DNA from 3 places in the Exiguobacterium sp. UBA6309 genome. Region 2 is predicted to be linked to each of the others. Evidence: riboswitches for the same ligand, from Rfam matches in the RefSeq annotation. Region 2 holds a riboswitch; each other region holds the start of a gene.
The links. A riboswitch is a leader RNA that binds a small molecule or an ion and turns the genes downstream of it on or off. The one in region 2 is predicted to bind S-adenosylmethionine.
Positions count from the first base shown of each region.

Region 1: linked by a shared signal. The riboswitch ahead of B3M90_RS05965 (LLM class flavin-dependent oxidoreductase) and the one ahead of B3M90_RS12835 (alpha/beta hydrolase) in region 2 are both predicted to bind S-adenosylmethionine.
Region 3: linked by a shared signal. The riboswitch ahead of B3M90_RS08025 (methionine ABC transporter ATP-binding protein) and the one ahead of B3M90_RS12835 (alpha/beta hydrolase) in region 2 are both predicted to bind S-adenosylmethionine.

Region 1 covers NZ_DJTL01000020.1:93,777-99,756, reverse strand. Annotated here, with positions in the region: gene B3M90_RS05985 (ABC-F family ATP-binding cassette domain-containing protein) at 1-598, shown strand, start outside; gene B3M90_RS05980 (NUDIX domain-containing protein) at 663-1,043, shown strand; gene B3M90_RS05975 (hypothetical protein) at 1,270-1,737, opposite strand; gene B3M90_RS05970 (ATP-grasp domain-containing protein) at 1,816-2,763, opposite strand; gene B3M90_RS05965 (LLM class flavin-dependent oxidoreductase) at 2,760-3,818, opposite strand; SAM riboswitch class I at 3,893-3,995, opposite strand; gene B3M90_RS05960 (DUF975 family protein) at 4,105-4,743, opposite strand; gene B3M90_RS05955 (DUF817 domain-containing protein) at 4,937-5,722, opposite strand; gene B3M90_RS05950 (YczE/YyaS/YitT family protein) at 5,876-5,980, shown strand, end outside.
Region 2 covers NZ_DJTL01000037.1:84-6,063, reverse strand. Annotated here, with positions in the region: gene rho (transcription termination factor Rho) at 1-1,302, shown strand, start outside; gene B3M90_RS12850 (type B 50S ribosomal protein L31) at 1,394-1,639, shown strand; gene B3M90_RS12845 (DedA family protein) at 1,675-2,325, opposite strand; gene B3M90_RS12840 (thymidine kinase) at 2,509-3,123, shown strand; gene B3M90_RS12835 (alpha/beta hydrolase) at 3,204-3,962, opposite strand; SAM riboswitch class I at 4,030-4,131, opposite strand; SAM riboswitch class I at 4,381-4,484, shown strand; gene B3M90_RS12830 (methionine ABC transporter ATP-binding protein) at 4,571-5,599, shown strand; partial or broken gene B3M90_RS12825 (methionine ABC transporter permease) at 5,589-5,980, shown strand, end outside.
Region 3 covers NZ_DJTL01000025.1:305,856-311,835, forward strand. Annotated here, with positions in the region: gene B3M90_RS08015 (MetQ/NlpA family ABC transporter substrate-binding protein) at 48-881, opposite strand; gene B3M90_RS08020 (methionine ABC transporter permease) at 914-1,579, opposite strand; gene B3M90_RS08025 (methionine ABC transporter ATP-binding protein) at 1,576-2,598, opposite strand; SAM riboswitch class I at 2,677-2,781, opposite strand; gene B3M90_RS08030 (bifunctional cystathionine gamma-lyase/homocysteine desulfhydrase) at 2,839-4,005, opposite strand; gene B3M90_RS08035 (PLP-dependent cysteine synthase family protein) at 3,998-4,921, opposite strand; gene B3M90_RS08040 (S-ribosylhomocysteine lyase) at 4,918-5,382, opposite strand; gene B3M90_RS08045 (class I SAM-dependent methyltransferase) at 5,386-5,980, opposite strand, start outside.

The DNA of each region.
Region 1 (5,980 bases), on a different contig from region 2:
GAACAAGACGGATAAAGTCGCGTTCATCAGCCAAAGCGATATCGCGATCACGACACTATTCAAAATCCTTATGGGTGAGATGGAACCGGATAGCGGTACGTTCAAATGGGGCGTCACGACTTCCCAGTCATACTTGCCGAAAGATAACTCGGAATTCTTCGAAGGCTCGGATAAGACGATCCTCGATTGGCTCCGTCAGTATTCACCGGCAGATGAGAGTGATACGTTCCTCCGTGGATTCCTCGGTCGGATGCTCTTCTCTGGAGAAGAAGTCATGAAAAAAGCATCTGTCTTATCCGGGGGCGAAAAAGTCCGTTGTATGCTTTCAAAAGCGATGCTCAGTGGTGCTAACGTCCTTGTACTCGACGATCCAACGAACCACTTGGATCTCGAATCGATCACGGCACTCAACGATGGTTTGATCGCTTATAAAGGCGCAATGCTCTTCAGCTCGCATGACCACCAGTTCGTCGAAACGATCGCGAACCGCATCATCGAGTTGACGCCAAACGGTATCGTCGATAAAGAAACGACATACGATGAGTATTTGAACAACGATACGATTCAACAGCAATTAACAGCGTTATACGCACAATGATTTTAAAAGAGACCGGAACTGTCGTTTCGGTCTTTTTTTGAACATGTTGAAGGAGGAATGCGATATGCGACATCGGGTATGCGCTGCGTTGATTGAAGAGCAACAGATCCTAATGGTCGAATTACATACCCCTTCCCGGACATTTTGGACGTTACCCGGCGGAGGTGTCGCGAATGGTGAAACAAAAGAGCAAGCCATCATGCGAGAAGTGTTAGAAGAAACGCATCTTCACGTCACGGTCGAACGGAAACTTTACGAGATTTCAATGGATCAAGGAACAGAGACATGTTTTCTCGTTCGCCGTGCCTTAGATAGTCCTGGACCTCGACTCGGGATCGATCCTGAACTATCGCTTAATCAACAAGAATTACGAGCTGTTCGGTTTCGACCACTGAATGAGATGCAAAATGATTCACAGATTTCTCGTTTGCGTCTACTATCGTAACGATATAATCTTTGGATTAAATGAAAATTTAATAACCGTATTTATACTTAAAAATAGTAGTCGGTAACTAAGCATTTTGATAATCCAAAATCGCTCGATCCAGCGATAGAAAACGAGAACGTTATCAAGGTGTCGACTGCCTATCCGTTTTACCGAGTGATCATAAATCGTATACGAATCGATAAGATATGAAAAAACGGATTCCCCAGTGCGGGAATCCGTTTTTTCATGCATTGTTCTTCTTTTGTTTCGCTGCCTCTTCTTCGACACGTTGCAACAAGCCTTGAACAATTTTCTCGTTTTCTCGTTCGCCACCGAGTGACAAGAGACTTTTCCCAACGAAGTTCACTCCTTCATTTTTTCCTGTATAAATCAACAGACAACGATCGTGTCCAAGTGGTTTGAGCGTAAACGTCATCTCGATCTTGAATATTTTAGCCAATGTGAATCCAATCGTATTTTGCTTGAAGTCAGGCTCGTTCGTATAGGCTAAATCGGTCACGATATAGGTTTCGAGTCGATTACCCTGCATGTATGTTTGACGATACGTCGAACCGACGACACCCGGTTTTCGTTCAATCACCTCGTGCTGGACGACGTTTGGAATCAAACGCTGCAATCGCGTGTGATCAAACAAGTGCCATGCTTCCTCAATCAGGATGTCGAGCTGTCGTTCTTCTCTCCACGTAATCATAGATCCGCCCCCTTCTTTCTATAGAAATACCCCATCATCCGGTCTTGTAACGTCCGGTGACAGGGCGGAAGCCGATTCTTATTTTACTGTACTTGTTTCAAGTGCTGTTCCGAGGAACTTGGCCAGTTCGAGCATACCGTAGCGTCCTGCAGCTGCCTCAGCATCCGAATTGTAATTCGTATTCGTATTGACGTCATACGTATAGATCGTACCTGACGCATCCTTAATGAACTCGATGCCTGCGACCGCGATTTGGTTCGCTTGGAGGAATGCTTCATACTTTTGGATGATCGGGTCATCGAAGCCTTCAACGATTTGGAACTTCATCGGCGTTTGTGGCGCTTCTTCACCAACTGGGCAGAACAAGTCGTCGATCACACATGCATCCGCTGGGCAAAGCTCAAAACCTTCTGATGTATCGACTCGAACCGCGTAGACGAACTTTCCACCTACGAATTCACAGCGCGTGATGTACGGTTCTGGTGCTTGGATATACTCTTGAATCAATGTGATGCCATCGACTGGTTCGTCGAATGTCGGACCATCGAGGTAAGCTTCAAGTGCTTCAATCGAATGGAATAACTGGACGCCGAGACCTTTCCCGGCACGGTTGTGTTTCGTGATGAATGACGAAACACCGATCTCTTTTGCTGCTTGTACGATTTGATCGCGTCCGACGGCAGCCGTCGTCTTCGGTACACGAATCCCAGCCTTCCGCAACGCCGTGTATTGATTGACTTTGCTGACTTCAAGACGAAGCGCACGCGTTCCGTTAAAGACGGTCCGGTCATGCTCTTCTAACCAAGCGAGGACCCCTTCCGTCAACTCCGGCGCGTAACGATGCCCCCGCGTATGCGAAGACGCACTCATACGACTGTAAAAGACACCTTCTGGCGGCAGTTCATCTAACGGTACGATTCCTTCATTTAAGTGCCACTGCTCGTACGGCAACTTGAGTTCTTCGAGACGTTTGATGAGATGATCCGTCCATTCTTGGTTTTCGTGGAGAATATGAATTTTTGTCATGATTGTTGACCTACCTTTCGTTTCGCTTCGACCAGTGGCATTACGTCACGGGCAAAGCGTTCCATTTCTTCAAGTTGTGGTGAGAATTGTAACAAGAGCAACGTGACACCAACGGCTTCGAACGCTAGAATCCGTTCGGCAATCTGTTCTGGTGTTCCGATCAAGTTCGGTCGCAGACCACGGTTCGAGACGGAATAATCATTTCGTTCGACCTGTTGTTCGAGTTGCGATTTACTGATGAAATCTTGATAACCGGCATAACCGGCGCTGTCTTCCTTAACGTCCGTGATGCGTTGCCACTCAAGAAGCGCTTCTTCTTCCGTATCCCGACAAATGATGTAGGCAGCAAGACCGAAGCTCTCAAGCGGTGCGTGTCCCGTCGCTTCCCGGCGTACTTTCATATCATTAATTTTATGAGCTACTTCTTCAACAGTGCCTCCATGCATGACGTAGGCATCACAATGTTCGACGATCGTCCGTTTTCCGGCTTCACTCTCTCCACCAGCGTAGAGCTTAATCCCCGGACGCTGGACGGGTTTCGGATGGAGTTCTGCCTGTTCGATCGTGTAGTGATGACCGAAGAAGCTGTACGGTGACGCATCTGCCCATAGTCCTTTCATGACCGTGACGAACTCTTCCGTCCGGGCATAGCGCTCATCATGTGCAGTAAAAATACCGTTGTATTGTTTTGCTTCTTCTGCCCACCAGGCTGAGACGACATTGAGCGTAAATCGCCCTCCACTCAACTGATCGATGTTTGCCGCCATCTTCGCCGTCGTCGCTGGATTATGGAACCCGGGACGAACCGCTGTCATGATCTCAAGGCGTTCTGTTGTTGCAGCAATCGCCGCTGCCGTTGTCCATGCCTCAAGACTCGGTTCCTTGATGCCTTTGATATCGTTCAAGTTCAATTCCGCAATCAACGTCGTCGAGAAGCCGATGCGTTCAGCTGTTTGTGCGACTTGTTTCGCATAATCGAATGTTGCTGGCATCTGTTCATCCTCGACGTTACGTAACCATCCCCCAAAAATCGGTAACCAAAAACCATACTCCACTCCATCGTCCCCCTTATCATAAAAAAACGCTCTTTTCGAAGTTCGAAAAGAGCGACGGTATCTTGTCCTGTCCGCTCTTATCTTCAGAAGGTATTCCTTCCTGGAAGTAGCACCTTCCGCCATAGCGGGGTTGCTGAAGTGTCTTCGGGCCAGTCCCTCGACTTCTCTAGATAAGATGTGTTGCATTCATCGTACAGAATTCATTGAACTAAAGCAACCATTAAACCGTCTTTTCCTATCGGATTTATTTCAAAGAAAAATCCCGACGTAGTGTCGGGATTCCGGATTAATATGGTGCGACGAAATCTGATGTTGGCTCTGGTGCTTGTTCACCACGAACACGATCATAGAATTTGGCAAGCGTGACGCTGAAGTATGGTCCAACCCATAAGACAGCAAGACCAAGTGTAACGATTACAAGTAATGCCCAACCAATGAATGATAGGAAGAGTAAGAATGCTTCCATCTTATGACCATCCATGAGTTGGCGTGAACGCGTGATGGCCTCGAGGATACCGATCGATGGTTCATCTCGAAGGATGTAGAACGTCAACAAGTAAGAGAATGACTTGATGATACCAGGGATGATTAAGAGTAACGTCCAGAGCGCGATAAAGATGAACTGAACAATGGCCAGCCCCACCACTTTCAGGAACATACCATATGGCTCAAACAAATCCGTCACTTTCGTTTCTTCGCCACGAGCAATCGACATGGCAATCCATGTCCAACCGACTCCTACTGGAATCAATAAAATCGACACCAATGATACAACGAGATCTATACTACTAGACGGCTCATCGATATCCGATCCAAATAAATTAGGAACACCCTGAATAATACTAAACAGCAGAAAAGCTAGGACTGCAAATCCCCAACGACCCCTGAGCGACTCCTTCGCTGCTTTTTTTAATTGAGATGACATGAGTAAGGTCCTCCTTAAAAAATAAGTTCTCACCTTACTCTACGGCTTAAAATTTCTAATGTTTCACTCTTTTTTCAATAATTTCCCGTCTCGTTGCTGGTTGAGCCAAGCACGCTCAAGTTGTCGTCCACATGTTAGAACGAACGTTGAACATCGAAGCGCTTCATCGCAAACGAAATGTCATGTTTTTCGTCTATGTACGCTGATATATCTCCACAGCCGGATCCTGACGCTTGTATTTCGCGACGATGACGATCAAAACCGTGATGATCACAAGCAGGAACCAAGAAGACAATTTTCCAAGATCAACGACTGCCCAGCCTCCTTCCTGATGCGGATAGACCCAGCCTTTAAAGAACGTCACGATGTTCTCCGCAATCCAAATGAAAAAGGCAATCAGTAAAAAGGATAGGACGAGCGGCATCCGGTAGATCGTCTGCTCGATCGTAAAATGAACCCATGACTTATAGAAGACAAGGACGACGAGGACCATCAATAGCCAGCGTGCATCGAAGATCCAATGGTGGGTGAAGAAGTTGAGATAGACGAGACTGCCTACGCTGATCGCAAGCCAAGGCGGTGGAAATGCTGTGAAGCGTAAATGAAATCTTCGGAACGCTTGACAGACATAACTTGCGACACTTGCATACATGAATCCTGCATACAAGGGAACACCAGCCACTTTCGTTAGAGCCTGTTCCGGATAACTCCAAGACCCAACGTTCACTTTGAACAGTTCAAGTGCTAGACCAATCACGTGAAAGAGTAAGATCAGTTTGAACTCTTCCAGCGTTTCATAACGCGTGACAAGTAAGACGATTTGGACGAGAAGACACCATAGCAACAGGAGATCGTATCGCGCGATCGGTTCAGCAGGAAGATAACGTGAAAGAGCAAGCGCTGCGAAAATCATGACGGGAAAGACGCAACAGACGGCTTCTATGTATGTAAAACGAATCAGGTGCCGGATCGCTTTCATCCTGTCATCTCCTTTTTTCTTCAGTATACGTTTCTCTTTCGACCTTCCCCTCCTTCTTAAGATGGAAAAAACGGAAAATTTCGTCTTTCTTCTTCTACTTTCCTCATGATACAGTTAACGAATCAATTATTTTTAAGAAATGAGGTGTTAGACATGACGCGTCATCGTGCTTCCTGGTTATTACGCGCTACGTTAAAGTGGGGACTCTTCCTACTCGGTTTATTTTTACTCGCTCTCGGCTCATCGATGATGATCACG
Region 2 (5,980 bases):
AAAGAATTGTATGAAATCGCAAAGACGAAGAATGTCCCGCAATATCGAGAAGCCCGTAAGCGTGAGTTGATGTTCAAGATTCTAAAAGCACAGGCGGAATCAACAGGTCTTTATTTCCTCGAAGGGGTACTTGAAGTCATCCCTGGTAATCCACAAATGCAAAACGATGGTGGCTTCGGCTTCCTTCGCCCTATCAATTATTCCCAATCCTCTGAAGATATCTATATCGCCGCTTCTCAAATCCGACGCTTCAATCTACGTAATGGTGATGTCGTCACAGGTAAAGTACGCCCACCGAAGGAAAACGAACGTTTCCAAGGGTTACTTAGTGTGGAAGCCGTCAACGGCGAAGCACCGGATACAGCGCGTAACCGTTTGTTCTTCCCGGCGCTGACACCGATCTATCCGGATCGTTTAATGCGTCTTGAGACAGAGCCGCGTCATTTATCGGTTCGTGTCATGGATATGATTGCACCAGTTGGGTTTGGACAACGCGGTTTGATCGTCGCACCACCAAAAGCAGGAAAGACGTCACTCCTCAAAGAAATCGCGAACTCGATTCAAGAGAATCATCCGGATGTCGAGCTGATCATTCTATTGATCGATGAGCGACCAGAGGAAGTAACTGACATCGAGCGTTCGGTTCCAGGAGCAGATGTCGTCAGTTCAACGTTCGACGAAACACCGGACAACCATGTCCGGATTTCTGAACTTGTCCTTGAACGGGCGATGCGACTTGTCGAACATAAAAAAGATGTCGTCATCTTGATGGATTCGATCACGCGTTTGACTCGTGCGTATAACTTAACAGTGCCGCAAAGCGGACGGACGCTTTCAGGGGGGATTGACCCAGCAGCGTTCCACAAACCAAAACGGTTCTTTGGTGCGGCGCGAAACATCGAACATGGTGGCAGTTTGACGATTCTTGCGACGGCACTCGTCGAGACGGGATCCCGCATGGATGACGTCATCTATGAGGAATTCAAAGGAACAGGAAACATGGAGCTACATCTCGATCGTAAGCTGTCGGAACGCCGAATCTTCCCGGCAATCGACATTCGCAAATCAGGTACGCGGAAGGAAGAACTCTTGCTTCCGAAAGAGCAACTCGATGCGCTCTGGACGATTCGTCGGACGATGAACGAGTCGAACGAGTTCGTCGATACGTTCCTGCGTAAGATTCGCGACACGAAAAATAATGAAGAATTTTTTGCTGAACTTGAGAAAGAAAAGAAGAAGACGGTCCGACGTGCACCTGCTAAACCGCGTACCGTCAAGAAGGAAACGACGACGGAAAAATAACTATTGCGACGCGTAAAAAAATCGTTTAGTATAGGAAGGTAACTTACTCTGGCTCAGCAAATGGACCAGGGCGGAAGGAGAGAAATCAACCATGAAACAAGGAATTCACCCTAACTACAACAAAGTAGTATTTATGGATTCAACGACTGAGTACAAATTCTTAAGCGGTTCTACTCGTTCTTCGAACGAAACGATCACTTGGGAAGATGGTAACGAGTACCCACTCATCCGTGTGGATGTGTCTTCAGACTCGCACCCATTCTATACAGGTCGTCAAAAGTTCAACGCGGCAGATGGTCGTGTCGATCGCTTCAACAAAAAATACGGCCGCAAGTAATTACTTGCCGGTTCTTAAAAAGCAGCCTGCCTCCATTACGGAAGCAGGCTGTTTTTGTATAGGCTGAATTGCGAACGGTACGTAAGGTACGTCTTTAAGACGAACGAGAAAGCAATCCCGCCGACAATCCCGATCAAGTACGGCATGGCTTCTGGATGTGCCAAGATGTAGTCGACGACTTTGTGGAACGAGATATGACGACCAACAAAGTAGCCGGCGCCCAAGAACACACTGACCCAAATCAAAGCACCTGTATACGCGTAACTCGCAAAAATGCGAAACGGCATTTTTGAAACACCTGCAAAAAAGGCAGAGAGTTGGCGAAGACCAGGTATGTAGTAACCGATGATCAAGACCGATTTGCCGTAACGACGAAATCCGGCTTCAGCGGAGAGAATGTGTTTTTCTGAGATGCGCATCTTTGGTCCGACGCGATGCAACAGGGGCATGCCGAGTTTTAAGCCCAGCACGTAGCTAATCGTCATTCCGATGCAACTGCCAGCGTAAGCGGCAAGAATCGTACCGAACAGCGGTAGATTGCCTTGATGCATCCAAAAACCGGACAGGACGAGCAAGGTCTCATCAGGAACCGGCAATCCCACGATACCACCTGCGAGAAGGACGGAAAGACCAAGGGCGCCATATTGGTGCAGAATGTCATGTAAGAGATGAGGAATCGGGGACACCTTCTTTCGCGAGAATCTTCTTCTTTAGTGTACAGGAAATGGATGAAGGTTGGAATGAAAGGACAAAAATTCTAGGTAAAGAAAAAATGAATTTTGATTTCCGGAAGTCAACCCTTTTTCTCAATACCGTTTCGAGCTATACTCGTTAAAGTGACTATTTTTAGAGGACGGTGTCGGACGATGATGCATGTAATAAATCAGTACGGCTGGATCGAAGTAATTTGTGGTAGTATGTTTTCCGGGAAATCGGAAGAGTTGATTCGTCGTGTCAGACGGGCACAGTACGGCAAACTGCCCGTTCAAGTATTCAAGCCGGCAATCGACGACCGGTACCATGAAGAGCATGTCGTCTCTCACATCGGAAATTCCATCGTGGCGATTCCAATGGCGACGAGTCGTGATCTCTATGCAGCAGTAGCGGAAGAAACACAAATTGTCGGAATTGATGAAGTTCAATTCTTTGATGATGAGATCGTTCAAGTCATCGAAGCACTTGCGCAAGACGGAAAACGCGTCATTTGTGCAGGACTCGATCAGGATTTCCGGGCAGAGCCATTTGGCAAGATGCCGGAATTACTGGCGCGCGCAGAATTTGTGACGAAACTTCAGGCGATCTGTCTCTCATGTGGCGATCCGGCTTCCCGGACACAACGTTTGATTGATGGAAAACCAGCGAACTATGATGATCCGATCATTTTAGTCGGCGCTTCAGAATCGTATGAGCCACGGTGCCGCCACTGCCATGAAGTGCCAGGAAAGCCGAAGCCGCTCCAAACGATGCAACACCAAAAAGGATAAACAAAAAAGACGAACCGATGATGGTCGTCCTTTGATGTAACAGCTGTTCGCTTCTAAGTGAAGACGAATAGCTGTTTTTTTTATCCCGTTTCCTGTGAGAAACGACTCGAGCGTTCGATGAAACGAATCGTCTCACGCACGATCAAATCCTGATCATGATCGAGGGTCGCGACGTGGTACGAGTTGAGGAGACAGTAGATTCGTTTATCATTCGTCCCGATGTGCTGGTGCAGATAATCCGAGCTCGACGGCGGAACGACGTGATCGGTCGCCGAGTAGAGAATCAATGTCGGCAGGAGAATGGATCCGAGGCGTCCTTTTGTCTCATCCATTAGACGGACGAGTTCGAACGCACAACGGATCGGAACGAGGTCATAAATGATTTCGAAGGCTGCTCGCTTAATGTCCGGTGCCCCTTCCGGTAAGTACTGTGGACCGTCCTCGAACGAAAGTGCTTCATAGGATGGAACGGAGAGAGCGGCATTGATCGTAATGATGCCTGAAAATGGAATCCCGTCAGCGGCGAGCGATAGTGCGAGCGTCGCGCCCATTGATTGACCGATGACGAAGACTTGATCGCATGTTTCTTGTAAACGTGCATAGCCGTCTTGCAGGCTTTGCTTCCAACATCGAGCAGTCGATTGTTCAAACTCGCGGACGTTCGTTCCATGTCCACGTAAGCGCGGGGCATAGACGGTAAAACCTTCGGCAGCAAATGCCTCACCGACGTCCCGGACACTCTGCGGAGTGGCGTTAAAACCATGACAGATTAGAATGCCGATCGGTCCACCTTGAAGATAAAATGCTTCAGCACCAGTCAATACAGGATAGTTCATCATTACTATTTTTCCTCCATTCATGAAAAAAACTCGTCGACGTCACTGCTTGGACGCCCACGAGTTTTTCACCGTATCATCCAAAGCCGCGCTTTGCTGGTCGGAGCACCTTACAGATTGCAGGTTGCCGTGAAGTCATAGAGCCAGGTCTCTCGTTCACTCTTGATAAATATCATATTGGAATTGTCGGATTAATCATTGAAACGATGGTAGCACGACCGAAAATGACTTGTCAAATCGTTCTTGACGAATCATGATCCGTTCAGTAAGCTAACTCATAACTTGTTCATCCATCGATATGCGCCAAATGGATTATTTTTGAAAAGTTGGTTGACTTTTAAAGGTTCGACCCGTAATGTAAAAATTAGTTTTACGACATAAGCAACAACACAACAACACACATACGAATTTCATACCGCAATACTTATCCAGAGAGGTGGAGGGACTGGCCCTACGAAACCTCGGCAACAGACTCATTATGAGCACTGTGCCAATTCCATCAGACAGATGTCTGAGAGATGAGTGGAGTGGATTCTGCCACTGTGCGGATCCAGGTCTCTTCTTGTTTCTCAAGAAGGGGCCTTTTTTGTTGAACGAAGGGGGAAAACGGAATGATTGCATTTCATCAAGTCAAAAAAACGTACGTCACGAAAGATCAGACGATTGCAGCGCTCGACGGTGTCGACCTGACGATCGAAAAAGGTGAAATCTTTGGGGTCATCGGTTTTAGCGGTGCCGGAAAAAGTTCACTGCTCCGCTGCGTCAATCTGTTAGAACGACCGACGTCAGGAACGGTGACGGTCGATGGGGAAGATTTAACGCAACTGTCTCCGAAAAAGTTACGCCAAGCAAAACAACGGATCGGGATGATCTTTCAGCACTTCAATCTGTTGAATGCGAACACGGTCTTTACGAATGTCGCGAAACCACTCGTTCTCGCAGGCGTCAAGAAAGACGAAATTCGCCGCCGGGTGACGGAGTTACTCGAATTCGTCGATCTCGCGGACAAAGCAGATCATTATCCGGATCAATTGTCGGGTGGGCAGAAACAGCGCGTTGGTATCGCCCGGGCACTCGCGACGCAACCTTCCGTCCTTTTATGTGACGAAGCGACGTCAGCACTTGATCCCCAAACGACACATCATATTCTTCAGTTATTAAAACGGATCAATGCCGAGTACGGGATAACGATTCTCTTGATCACCCACGAGATGGGCGTCATCCGGGAGATTTGCGACCGGGTCGCCGTCATTGAAGCTGGAAAGTTGATCGAGTCAGGAACGGTCTTTGATGTCTTTTCAAACCCGCAGACTGAGACAGCGAAAAATTTCGTTCGCTCCGTCATGCATGACGAGATTCCAGCGTCGATTCGTCAGTTGATCGAGTCCCGGAATGCGAATCCAATCTATAAGATTCACTTCCTTGGACATCACACCGGACAACCACTCTTATCGCAAGTCGCAAAACGCTTCGACGTCGATGTCAATATCCTGCACGGTAGCATCACGGAGTTGCAGGATACGCCGTTCGGCACATTACTCGTTGAACTGATCGGTGAGACGACAGAAGTGAAACGAACGTTACAGTACATCGATCAGGCGCAGGTAACCGTTGAGGAGGTGCTCGCTGATGCTAGTTAACTACAGTGATATCTGGACAGCATTCTTGCAGACGATGACGATGGTATCCGTTTCGCTCTTGTTCTCGACCTTGATCGGCTTACCACTCGGTATCCTGCTTGTCGTCACGCGAAAAGGAGCGTTACTTGAAAATGTTCCGTTGTTCACGTTCTTCAACAGTATCGTCAATATTTTCCGCTCGATTCCGTTCATCATCTTACTTGTTGCGATCATCCCGTTGACACGGTTGATCGTCCAGACGTCGATCGGAACAGAAGCCGCCATCGTTCCACTCGTCTTTTATGCCGCCCCGTATATGGCACGGCTGATCGAGAGTTCCTTACTTGAAGTCGACAAAGGTGTCCTTGAGGCAGCAGAAGCGATGGGGGCGACGCCATTCCA
Region 3 (5,980 bases), on a different contig from region 2:
GAAAAGCATCCTTCCATTATATAGGAAGGATGCCGGATTCGGTGAACTTATTTGCTGACTGGAACGACTGCACCTTTGTACTTGTCGAGGATCCAATCTTGGTTTTTCTTTTCGTGCAAGACATCGAGAAGTGTCGTGACACGCTTGTCTTTCTCATCGCCGTCACGTGTGACGATGATGTTGACGTATGGTGAAGACTCATCTTCTGAAGCGATCGCGTCTTTTAACGGGTTCAGACCGTTATCGATCGCATAGTTCGTGTTGATGAGGACGGCGTCGCCTTCATTGTTTTTGTAAGCTTGCGGAAGAAGCGATGCTTCGATGTTCGTTTTGAACTTAAGTTTCTTCGGGTTCTCCGCGATATCGCCGAGTTGTGCATCTGTCGTTTTACCGTCTTTGAGTTTGATCAACCCTTCGTTTTGAAGGAACGTCAAGACACGACCGCGTTCCGCGACGTTTGAGCTCGTTAAGATCGTTGCACCGTTTGGCAACTTATCGAGTGACTTGTATTTCTTCGAGTAGATACCGAGTGGTTCAACATGGACGCCACCTGCGTTCGCGAACTTATACGATTTGTTTTCTTTCTCTTGTTGCTCAAGATACGGTACGTGCTGGAAGTAGTTCGCATCGATTTCTTTTGAAGCGAGCGCTTTGTTCGGAAGTACGTAATCTTGGAACTTCTTGATTTCAAGCTTGTAACCTTTTGCTTCGTATTCTTTTTTAACGTGCTGAAGAATCTCAGCGTGCGGTACGTTTGAAGCACCGATGACAAGTGTTTTGTCGTCGCTGTCTGATCCTGATGATTTTTCGCCACATGCAGCAAGACTAATAGCTAAGACGGATACAGCAGCAGTACCTACGAATTTTTTCCAAGTTTTCATGAATGATTCCTCCAATATGATTAAGTTTCGAATTAACGTTTATCGATCGCACGGATCAGCAAATCACCAATGATTTGGATGACGAAGACGATCGCTAAGATTAAGAGTGTCGCAATGACGATGACATCGTTTTGAGAACGCTGGAATCCTTCGATAAAGGCCATGTCCCCAAGTCCACCTCCGCCGACTACTCCGGCCATTGCCGTATAACCGACAAGTGAGACGAGTGTGACCGTGATACCAGAAACGATGGCAGGCAATGCTTCCGGGATTAAGACTTTATAGATGATTTGGAACTTCGTCGCCCCCATCGATTCAGCTGCCTCGATGACACCTTTATCGACTTCACGTAACGCGAGTTCAACCATCCGACCGTAAAATGGTGCAGCACCGAAAATCAGTGCCGGTAATGCTGCCGTTGGTCCGAGGAACGAACCGACGATCGCTGTCGTAAATGGAATCAATAAGATCAGTAAGATGATGAACGGAATCGAACGGAAGACGTTGACGATCAAGCTCAACACTGAATAGAACGCCCGATTCTTGAACAATAACTCTTCGTTTGTCGCATACAATAGTAAACCAATGATCAAACCGAGAACGAATGTCGAAAACCCAGCGATTGCCGTCATATAGATCGTACTGCCTGTCGCTTCCCACACCATGTCCCAATCTAGGTTGTCAAAGAATGAAATCATCGGTGATCCACCTCCACTTCAACATCACTGGCTTGAAGCTTCGTGATGACCGCTTGTGTTGCTGCTGTTTCCCCGATCAACTGAATGAACAGTGTACCGAGTGCCCCTTCCTGCGATTGACCGACGTTTCCGCCGATGATATTAAACAGGACCGGTGAATCCTTCATGACTTCCGCGAGGATCGGGCTTTCCGCTGTTGATCCGACGAACGTCAACTGAACGATTTTTCCGGTTGGGTACCGTTCGCGTAGTTTCGCGAACGTCAACTCGTTTTCCGACGGCGACGTCAATTGTTTGACAAACTCCTTCGTCATCGCTTGCTTCGGATGACGGAAGACTTCTGCAACCGGTCCTTGCTCGACGATTTTACCGGCTTCCATGACAGCGACCCGGTGACAGATTTTTTGAATGACGTGCATCTCGTGTGTGATCAAGACGATCGTCAGTTTCAGTTTTTCGTTGATATCGACAAGTAACTCAAGAATCGAGTCCGTCGTCTTCGGGTCGAGTGCACTTGTTGCCTCGTCACATAAGAGAACGTCCGGGTTCGATGCCAGTGCCCGAGCGATACCGACACGTTGCTTTTGACCACCCGATAATTGCGACGGATAGGCTTTTTCACGTCCGTCTAAACCAACGAGTTGGATCAATTCCGCTACCCGTTCCTTGCGGTGTGCTTTCGGGAAGCCACCGAGCTCGAGTGGGAACATGATGTTTTCTTCAACCGTCCGTGACCAGAGTAAGTTGAAGTGCTGAAAGACCATCGAGACATTCTTGCGGACGCCTCGTAATTCTTTTGGTTTGAGTGATGTCATCTCAACACCATCGATTTGAATCGAACCACTCGTTGGTGCTTCAAGCATATTCAGCAATCGGATCAAGGTCGATTTCCCTGCTCCGGAATAACCGATTATTCCAAAAATTTCACCGCGCTCGATTGTCAGATCGACATTCGCTACGGCTTCGACCGCTCCGCGCTTTGAGCGATAAATCTTTCCTACGTCTTGTAAACGAATCACTACTGTCCCTCCTAAAATAAAAAAAGTGCGCGCGTTTTAGAGCAAACGCGCGCACTTTTCAGTACACAAAACCATTTGCTCTCATCTCCCAGACTTTTGTCTGCTGGAATTAGCACCACTTCGGATTAGATCCGCGGTTGCCGGGTTTCATCGGGCCAGTCCCTCCACCACTCTCGATAAGAGTTTCGGTATTAAGTTTGTAGAATATATTCTGAATATTAGCAGGGGTTATTTTTGTTGTCAAACAGTTTTTTCAGAAACTTTTTCGAGGAACGTGAAAGCACGTGTTAAGTCTTCTTTCAAATCTTCCGCATCCTCAAGTCCAACTGAAATCCGGACGAGACCGTCCGTGATGCCGAGTTCTGCCCGACGTTCTGCTGGGATCGACGCGTGCGTCATCCGTGCCGGAACGGAAATCAGGCTCTCGACGGCACCAAGACTCTCAGCGAGTGTGAAGAAATGTGTCGCCTCGACGAGTTTTTCTGCGTTCGCTGCTGAACCGACATCAAAGCTGATCATCCCACCAAATCCAGTCGCTTGTTTCGCTTGGATGTCGTGACCAGGGTGCGATGCAAGTCCTGGGTAGAAGATGTTCGAGACGATATCTTGCGCTTGTAGGAACGCAACGAGATCATGTGCTGTCTCTTCGATTGCATCCATCCGGATACCGAGCGTACGAAGACCACGGACGAGCAAGAAGCTGTCTTGCGGTCCAAGCACGCCGCCTGTCGAGTTTTGGATGAAATGCAACTCTTCGCCGAGCGCATCATCTTTAACGACGACAAGTCCAGCGACGACGTCCGAGTGTCCGCCGATGTATTTCGTCGCACTGTGCAAGACGATGTCTGCACCGAGCGCGAGTGGTTGTTGATGATATGGAGTCGCGAACGTGTTGTCGACGACGAGTTTAAGATCGTGACGTTTGGCGATCGTTGCGATCGCTGCGATGTCCGTTACTTTCAATAACGGGTTCGTCGGTGTTTCGACGTAGACGATCTTCGTGTTGTCTTGGATCGCTGCTTCCGTTGCCGCAAGGTCCGTCGTATCGACGAATGTCACTTGAATGTTGAACTTCGGTAAGACACGTTGCATCAAGCGGAACGTACCACCGTAGACATCATCCGTCATGACGATGTGGTCGCCAGACTCAAGCAAGTGGAAGACGGCGTGAATCGCTGCCATCCCAGAACCGAAGGCAAAACCACGTGCGCCGCCCTCGAGATCCGCAATCAAACGTTCGATGCTCGTCCGAGTCGGGTTCGCTGTCCGTGAGTATTCGTATCCGTCCTTGAGTTGACCGATTTTATCCTGCTTGTATGTGCTTGTTTGATAGATCGGAGGTGTGACGGCTCCTGTTGCCCGGTCGACACCTGTTCCTCCATGAATCAATGCTGTCTTCTTACGCATGAGTTTCGTCCACCTTTTCAAAGATTTGTTGGCTTAAATAGCGTTCGGCACTGTCTGCGAAGACGGTGACGATCGTACTGCCGGGGTGACGCTTTGCGATATCAAGCGCAGCAACGAGCGCTGCACCTGCTGAACTACCAACGAGTAATCCTTCGCGAGCAGCGAGTGTATGAACCGCGTCAAATGCATCGCGGTCAGAAATCGTATGAATCTCGTCGACGAGTTCACGCGGAACGAGACTTGGCCATTTCGCTGTTCCAATGCCTTCTGTCTTATGCGGACCGGCTGGACCACCATTTAAGACGGAGCCTTCCGGTTCGACGATCGCTGCTTTTGTACCGAGACGTTGTTTTAAGAAGTCCGCTGTTCCGGCGAACGTACCACCTGAACCACAACCGGCAACGAACCAGTCGATGTGCGGCAAGTCCGCAATCAGCTCAGGACCGAGTGTCCGCTGATACGTGACTGGGTTCTCTTCGTTTTCGAATTGTAACGGAACGTAACTGTTCGGAATTTCCTGACCGAGTTCTTTTGCCCGGTCGATCGCCCCTTGCATATCGAGTTCAGTCGGCGTGTTGACGACGGTTGCGCCGAGTGCCCGCATCAACGTCTGTTTTTCCTGACTGAATTTTTCAGGAACGACACAGATGACTTGAAGATCATATTTTTTAGCGGCAAGCGCCAAGCCGATGCCGGTATTCCCGGCTGTCGGCTCGATGATCGTACCGCCTGGTGTCACATGTCCGTTTTCGATTGCTGCATCAACGAGTTGAATGCCAAGGCGGTCTTTGACGCTGCCCCCAGGGTTCATCCATTCGAGCTTCGCCAAAATGCGCGTACCAGCAGGCAAATCGAATGAAGTGATCTCGTAGAGTGGTGTGTTTCCGACGAGGTCGCGGACGTTGTTCGCGATCATCCGAAGACGATGTCCCATTCATCACGACCGGCAAGCATTTTCTCGGCATAGTGCTTCGCTCCTTTGAGGTCATGTGCGCTCGCAAATCCACATTGGACTTCGTTTTGCGCTGGAATCTCTTCTGCTGCAAGGACGTCTTTCAACGTCTTCTCAACGAGTTCGCTCATTTTTTCGACAGAGTCGAAGTTCATCATCGCCATGTAGAAACCTGTTTGGCATCCCATCGGCGAGACATCGATGACATCATCCGAGTAGTTGCGGATGTTTTCAGCAAGTAAGTGCTCGAGTGTGTGCATCGCACGCATCGGCATTTGCTCAACGTTTGGTTGTGTGAAACGGATATCGTATTTGACGACTTGGTCGACTTTACCTTCTTTATAACCCGCGACACGGATATAAGGTGCTTTGACTTTCGTGTGATCCAGGTTGAAGCTTTCGACGTTCATTTTTTGAAGTGCCATGATTTATTCCCCCATTTTCTCGGCTTCTACGAGCCAGACGAAGTGATTGTATTGTATAAATTTAACAGTGAATCCCCGTGCTTTAAACAATTCTTCCATGACTGGAATCAACGGGTAGAATTCGCGTTCGAGATCTTCCGCTAACGCGTCGAACCCTTGAGCACGTGCTTCACGGATCGTTTGCTGGCGTGCTTCTTCTGAGACGAACATCGTATCCGCGTAGACGATTTTTCCGTCTGCCGGTAAATGTGATGCCATCAGTTCGATTGCTTCTCCCTTTTCCTCATCTGTTAGATGATGAAACGCATACGTCGAAACGAAACTGCGTGCTTCCTTCGCTTCGAACGAGAGGAAGTGACCATCCTGTACATCAAGCGACGGAATCTTTTCCGTCAGGATTGCCCGCATCTCCGGACTTGGTTCGACGGCGAGTACGGCGTCGTGACGTGCCAGAAGACGTTGTGTCAGGTTCCCTGTGCCTGCTCCGAATTCAATGACCGGCGACTGCGCTTTATCCGCTACTGTATCCAAAATCTCATCGTATCGACGAAAAACCTCTTTATATTCCGGATCGTGTCCGGTTACTGTCTCGTCATAC